One region of the Burkholderia alba genome, then DNA from elsewhere that is predicted to be linked to it. Evidence: predicted binding sites of a transcription regulator. Region 1 holds the regulator's gene; each other region holds the start of a gene.
What was found. The regulator FliA, encoded in region 1, starts transcription of late flagellar genes. The targets are predictions, from matches to a motif close to CTAAAGTTTNNNNNNNNNNNGCCGNTA.

Region 1 (2,262 bases):
GTCGGTAGTGAACCTGGCCGCCGCGCTCGCGGCGCTCGGCAAGGACGTGCTCGTGGTCGACGAGCGCGCCGACGTCCATTCGGTGGCCGCGACCTGGTGCGGCGCCTGGCTGCGCGAGGGCGAGGCGGTGCGCCACGACCTCGGTTTCTCGGTGCTGGCGGCATCGCGGCTCGCGCGCTCGGGCTATCGCGACGTCGCGCCCGCCGCGCTGCTCGACGGCGTCGCGGACATCGTGCTGGTCGATACGCAGCTCGATTCGCACGGGGCGTTTTCGCCGCTCGCGCGCGACGCGCACGACGTGCTGATCGTCACGCGGGTGGCCGCGCAGGCGATCACCGAGGCCTATGCGTGCATGAAGCGGCTGCACTATGCGCACGCGCTCGGACAGTTCCGGGTGCTGATGAACCACGTGCAGAACCGCGCGGATGCGAAAGCCGCCTACGACAACCTCGCGGGGGTCGCGAGCCGCTACCTGACGGTGTCGCTGTCGGAGGCCGGCTGCGTGACGGTCGATCCGCTGATCGAGCATGCGCGCGAGCTGGTGCGCACCGTGGTGGACGCGTTTCCGTCGGCGGCGGCGGCGCGGGATTACCGGCAGATCGCCGCCGATCTGCTGTATTGGCCGTTGCGTCCGGGTCCGGGCGCGGGCCGGGCCCGAACAGGAAGTTCGGCGTTTGAACGGGGTGCGGCGCAAGCCGCCTGAACGCCAAGGGTCTGCTTCCACGTGGAAACAGATCCCAGCTAAGAGAGGGCACGATGTACAACGCTCAAGGAAAGATCTCCCAGGACGAGGTGCTGGCGCAGTACGCGCCGCTGGTGCGCCGGCTGGGGCTGCAGCTCGTCGCCAAGATGCCGGCGAGCGTGGATCTCGACGACCTGATCCAGGCCGGCATGATCGGCCTGCTCGACGCGGCGGGCCGCTACAAGGAAGACCAGGGGGCGCAGTTCGAAACCTATGCGACCCAGCGGATCCGGGGCGCGATGCTCGACGAACTGCGCAGCAACGACTGGCTGCCGCGCAGCCTGCGCAAGACGTCGCGCGAGGTCGAGCATGCGGTTCACCAGATCGAGCAGCAGCTCGGCCGCCCGGCGAGCGAAACCGAAATCGCCACGCACATGCAGATGCCGCTCGACGAATACCAGTCGATGCTGCAGGACCTGCACGGCAGCCAACTGATCTATTACGAGGATTTCGACCGCTCGGCCGACGACGAACCGTTCCTCGACCGCTACCGCGTCGATCATTCCGATCCGCTGTCGGCGCTGCTCGACGATCACCTGCGCAACGCGCTGATCGAGGCGATCGAGCGGCTGCCGGAGCGCGAGAAACTGCTGATGTCGCTGTACTACGAAAGGGGTCTGAATCTTCGAGAGATCGGCGCGGTGCTCGAGGTCAGCGAGTCGCGGGTCTGCCAGTTGCACAGCCAGGCGGTGGCGCGACTGCGGGCGCGGCTGCGCGAGCAGGCCTGGGTCGGCGCGGAGCACTGAGCGGCCGGGCCCCGGGCGAATCGTTGCCCGATACAGTCAGGAAATCTTCGCTTCTATTTGCTACAATCCACCCTTCGTTTCCGAGGAGCGTTGCGACGGGCTCAGTCCCGCCAGGCTCGGAAGCTTTCAATGAGCGGCCGCGCGGGCCCCGGGGCACGAACCCGAGTGCGCGCACCGGCCGCTTTCTGAACGGCGCTCACGTCACATTTCTAGAACTTTTTTAGAAAGGAGGGCGTGATGAACGCCGCAGTCATCGATTCCATTTCCTCGCAAGATTACGTTGTCGCCGACCTGGCGCTGGCCGCCTGGGGCCGCAAGGAACTGAACATCGCCGAGACCGAAATGCCCGGCCTCGTGCAGATCCGCGACGAATACAAGGCGCAGCAGCCGCTGAAGGGCGCGCGCATTGCCGGTTCGCTCCACATGACGATCCAGACGGGCGTCCTGATCGAAACGCTGAAGGCGCTCGGCGCCGACGTGCGTTGGGCGTCGTGCAACATCTTCTCGACGCAGGATCACGCGGCCGCCGCGATCGTCGAAGCCGGCACGCCGGTGTTCGCGTTCAAGGGCGAGTCGCTCGACGAGTACTGGGAATTCTCGCACCGCATCTTCGAATGGCCGAACGGCGAGTTCGCCAACATGATCCTCGACGACGGCGGCGATGCCACGCTGCTGCTGATCCTGGGCGCGAAGGCCGAGAAGGACCGCTCGGTGATCGCCAAGCCGGCCAACGAAGAAGAAGTGGCGCTCTACAAGGCGATCGCCCGCCACCTC
Region 2 (2,262 bases), on a different contig from region 1:
CGATCGCGGCGATCGCCAGCGCGGCGACGACGAGGAACGGCAGGCGCGGGTTGGTCTTCATCCGCGACAGGCCCGAGAAGCGCTCGGCGAAGCCGCCCAGGCCGAAGTCCGCGCCGGCCCCGGCGCCACCGGGCAGCGCGCCGGCCGCGGTCGCGGCATTGGGCGGCGTGCCGGCGAGGCTCGCGCGGGCGTCGGGGTTGATCAGCGAGTTGGCCTGCGAATCCATGCGTCGGGTTTCTCCACAGCGGGCTGGCCCGTTCGGACGAGCGGGCGGACATTGACACGATGCGATTATCCGTAAGCGCGTCCGTCCCGATCGGCCGAATAGAGCGGGGTTTCCCCCGTACTTTCACCGCTTTGGCGCAGGCCCGGCTGCTATGCTTTTTCGCAATCCGGCATGGCGCCCGCGGCGGGTCCGCCACCGGTTTGCGCCGGGCCCGAGTCCCGGTTTGGCCCTTTTGCGGAGATCACATGACTGCCCCCGTCAACGGAATCGCTTCGGCGTTGCAACAGATGCAGGCGATGGCCGCGCAGGCGGCAGGCGGCGCCACCGGTCCGGCGGCGCTCGCCGGCTCGGGCGCGGCCACGGCAGGCACCTTTGCCAGCGCGATGAAGGCGTCGCTCGACAAGATCAGCAGCGATCAGAAGACCTCGCTCGGCGAGGCGAAGGCGTTCGAGCTGGGCGCGTCGAACGTATCGCTCAACGACGTGATGGTCGACATGCAGAAAGCGGGCATCGGCTTCCAGTTCGGACTGCAGGTGCGCAACAAGTTAGTGAGCGCCTACAACGAGATCATGCAGATGTCGGTCTGAGCCCGGCGTCCCGCGTCGTTTTCCTAAAGCTTTTACTTTCCCTTCCGATAACTCCGGTAGATGTTCTCGCACCGTGCGATGCGCGGCGGCGGGCCTACCCTGCGTTTCTTTATCTCAAAATTAGGAGGCCGCCATGTTTTCCCCAGGACACGCTGGAGCCAGCGCTTATGCTCGGGTCGGCGTCGAGACAGGGGTGATGGGCGCGAACCCGCATCGGTTGATCGCGATGCTTTACCAGGGGGCGCGGCAGGCGATCGCGCTGGCGCGGATGCACCTGCAGCAAGGCAATGTGGCCGCGCGCGGCGACGCGATCGGCAAGGCGATCCGGATCGTCGAAAGCGGCCTGCAGCAGTCGCTCAACCTGGAGGTCGGCGGCGAGATCGCCGGCCGCCTCGATGCGCTCTACACCTATGTCGCGCGGCGCCTGCTCGAAGCCAACGTGCAGGCGAGCGAGGCGATGCTGATCGAGGTCGACGGCCTGCTCGCGACGCTCGAGGACGCGTGGACCGGGATCGGCCCCGAGGTTGCGAGGATGACCGCCCAGGCAGGGACGGACGCCGCGCGATGAACCGGAACGCCGATTACCTGGCGCGCTACGAGGCGATCGCGGCGGTGTCCGGCCGGATGCTGACGGCTGCGCGGGGCGCGGCGTGGCATGAGCTGGGCGGTTTGCAGGAGGAGTATCTGAGGCTCGTCGACGGGCTGAAGGACGCCGAGCAGGGCATCGCGCTCGACGATTCCGAGCGCGGCCGCAAGTACGAACTGATTCGCCGCATCCTGGCCGACGACGCGGCGATTCGCGATCTCGCGAGTCCCGATGTCGCGCGCCTGTCCGCGCTGTTCGAGGCCGGGCGCTCGACGAGGGTGCTGAAGGATCTGTACCAGGCGCGCCGCTGACCGCGGACGACGGCTCCTCGCGTCGGTGCCGGCGGACGGCCGTCGCGCGCGATTGACCCGATTTTCATCCGGCCCGCGCCAGGATTCATGATGACCGGTATCGATACCGTGGCCGCCGCCATCCTGGCGAGCCGCATCGACAGCTTGCTGAACCTTCCCGTGCCGGCCGCGACGGGCGGCGCCGCGCCGTCGCAGGTCGGTTCGTCCGCGACCGCGCCGGGCACGGCGACGCCGACCGCCTCGCCGAACGGGGCGCCGGGCGCGCCGCCCGCGTCGGCGCAGACCGCGTTGTCCGAAGTCGGTCTGACGCTCGACGCGATTTCCCGCTACGGCGGCGAAGCGACCGCGCCGGTGCTGGGCGGGGCGCCGCTGCTGCCCGCGCCGCCCACCGCGCAGGCCGCCGCGCTGCTCAAGCCGGCGCTCCTCCTACTGGATACCGGAAGTCCCGATGCCGCCCCGGCGGCCGCGCCGGCGGCGCAAGCCGCGCCCGCGTCGCCCGTCGCGGCGCTGAGCGCCGCGCTCGCGCAGGCGGTCGCGGAAAGCGGGCTCTTC
Region 3 (2,262 bases), on a different contig from region 1:
CGCTTGGTGAGGCTCTTCATGTCGCGGTCGATTCCCTCGAAGCGCCTGTCGAAGGTGCCGTCCTTCTTCAGATGCCCGGACAGCTCGTCGCTCAGCTGCTTGCCGATGCCGTCGACCTCGTTGAAGACCTTCGCGACCGTCGCCGGGCTGTTCTGGAGCACCCCGTTGAGCCGCTTCTGATCGATCACCAGCGAACCTTCCGGCAGCTTCGAGCCGAGCGGCGCGAACGTCACGCCGAGATCGGCGAGACCGACCTTGCCGATTCCGTGGCGCACGCCCTCGGACGCCAGCCGGCCCATCGTATTGCGGATCGCGGCGATCGTCGGATCGCCGAGCAGCGTGCCGCCCTGTTCACCCTTCTTTTGCGACTTGTCGAACGTCGAGTACGCCGCCATCGTCGACACCACGCTGTTGTACAGGTCGACGAAGTTCGTCACCGCCTTCGCCTGGCCTTCCAGGTCGGGGGTCACGCTGAGCGACTGCGACGTGCCGACCGACTCTTGCGTGAGCGTCAGCGTGATGCCCGCGATCACGTTGCTCACGGTGTTCTCCGCGCTGCGCGCGGTGATGCCGCCGACCGTCAGGATCGCGTCCTGCGCGGCCGCGCTTTGCGTCCAGCCGTTCTTGTCGTCCTTCGGAATGGTCGACGGGCCGCCTTTCGAGTCGGCCGTCGACGCGATCGCCAGCTTGGACAGGCCGTTGTCGTCCTTCACGCCGTCGACGCCGACGTTGATCACCTTGTCGCTGCCCGACGCCGTCGAGCGCAGCACGAGGTGCGCGCCGTCGGTGCCCGTGACGACCGTCGCCGACACGCCCGGGTTGTTCGCCGCTCCGTTGATCGCCGCGGCAATGCCCGCCGGCGTGTTGTTCTGCGCGGTGATGTCGAGTTTCATCGACTTGTCGCCGACACCGAGCGTCAGCGTGCCGGTGCCGAGCTTCTGCTTCGCGTCGAACGCGCCGGACACCAGCGACTGCTGGTTCGCGATCTGCTTCACGTCCACCTGGTAGCTGCCGGCCGCGGCGCCCTTGTCGGTGGTCGCGGTCAGGCCCTTGCCGGTCGCCTTGATCGCGTACTTCTGCAGCAGCGTGCCGTTGGACAGCGATTCGAGGCCGTTCTGCAGCGCCGTGAGATCGGTGCGAACCCGGCCGAGCGCGGCGGCCTGGTCGTTGTTCTTCTTGGCGGACTCGCTCAGCGCGACGGTCAGTCCCGCCGTCTTGCCGCCGACCAGCGCCGCGACCAGCGCGTTCACGTCCATCGAGGACTTGCCGGTCGTCCCGTTGATGATCGACTGGGCTGCGTCCTGCAGCGCGGTATTGGCTTTGGAGATGGAAGTGCTGTCGATCGCCATTGAATCACCCCGAAGTATTGGTTGGCCTATTGCTTACGTGCTTTACAACGGTAATTTTCGGAAAGAATATCGTAATACTTTAGGGTGGCTTGTGAAAAAATGTGCAGAGACCGGCCCGATGCGCCTGTTTACCGTCGACTTGGGTTGATTTTCGTCAAATTCGGACACCGTCCCGGGTGCCCGGGATCGCGGTCCCGCATGGATCGGACGTGCGTCCGGCAATTTGACCGACGGCAATTGAATTGAGTCGATCCGGTGGATTTATTGACCGGATTTTTTCCGGAATTGTGCCGCGCCGGATTCGGGGGGACGGCGGCGCGGCGGTTTCGCCTCGACCGCCTCGCGCCCGAGCCGCCGCCGGCTACCTCAAGCGTTGCGCGCGACCAGCGCCCGGACCAGCGCCCAATCGCGGTCGTCGCAGAAATCGAGCATCAGCGTGCCGCACGCGCCGTCATGGGTCGCGAGGCGCCCGAGCAGACGGGCGTGAATGCCGGCCGCCCCGGCGTCGCCGAGCGCGATCAGCCGCGGGTTCGCCCCCATCCCGGTGCCGCTGCAGAAATTGACGACCCAGCGTTGCCCGCCGACCGTCGGCGTCTCGCCGAGCAACGCGTCGATCGCGTGCCATTTGTAGTCGATCGATGCGCGCACCGGCACCCGGTACTCGTCCTGGATCGCGAACGCCGCGCCCGCGCCGTCGACCAGGAAACTGGCATTGTCCGGCCAGGCGGACAGGTCGATGCCGAGCGGCCGCTCGCTCGCGAAGCGGCGCAGCAGCACGATCGCGCCGCGCACGCTGCCGAGTGCCGGAATCGCCGTGCCGAGATGCCAGCGCACCGCGGCATCCCGCGCCAGATACGTGTCGAATGTGCGCTCGAAGCTCCGGGTACAGTCGCGCGAACCGCATTCGTCCTTC

Region 2: the regulator FliA is predicted to act here: its motif matches at 837-863, upstream of fliS (flagellar export chaperone FliS).
Region 3: the regulator FliA is predicted to act here: its motif matches at 1,406-1,432, upstream of fliD (flagellar filament capping protein FliD).

What each region holds. Positions count from the first base shown of each region.
Region 1 is NZ_JAWJWL010000006.1:246,374-248,635, forward strand. It holds gene RZR99_RS09115 (MinD/ParA family ATP-binding protein) at 1-703, shown strand, start outside; gene RZR99_RS09120 (RNA polymerase sigma factor FliA) at 757-1,488, shown strand; S-adenosyl-L-homocysteine riboswitch at 1,565-1,693, shown strand; gene ahcY (adenosylhomocysteinase) at 1,726-2,262, shown strand, end outside.
Region 2 is NZ_JAWJWL010000007.1:84,629-86,890, forward strand. It holds gene fliF (flagellar basal-body MS-ring/collar protein FliF) at 1-226, opposite strand, end outside; gene fliE (flagellar hook-basal body complex protein FliE) at 472-813, shown strand; gene fliS (flagellar export chaperone FliS) at 947-1,381, shown strand; gene RZR99_RS09810 (flagellar protein FliT) at 1,378-1,710, shown strand; gene fliK (flagellar hook-length control protein FliK) at 1,801-2,262, shown strand, end outside.
Region 3 is NZ_JAWJWL010000010.1:89,000-91,261, reverse strand. It holds gene fliD (flagellar filament capping protein FliD) at 1-1,349, opposite strand, end outside; gene RZR99_RS13505 (phosphatidylinositol-specific phospholipase C) at 1,716-2,262, opposite strand, start outside.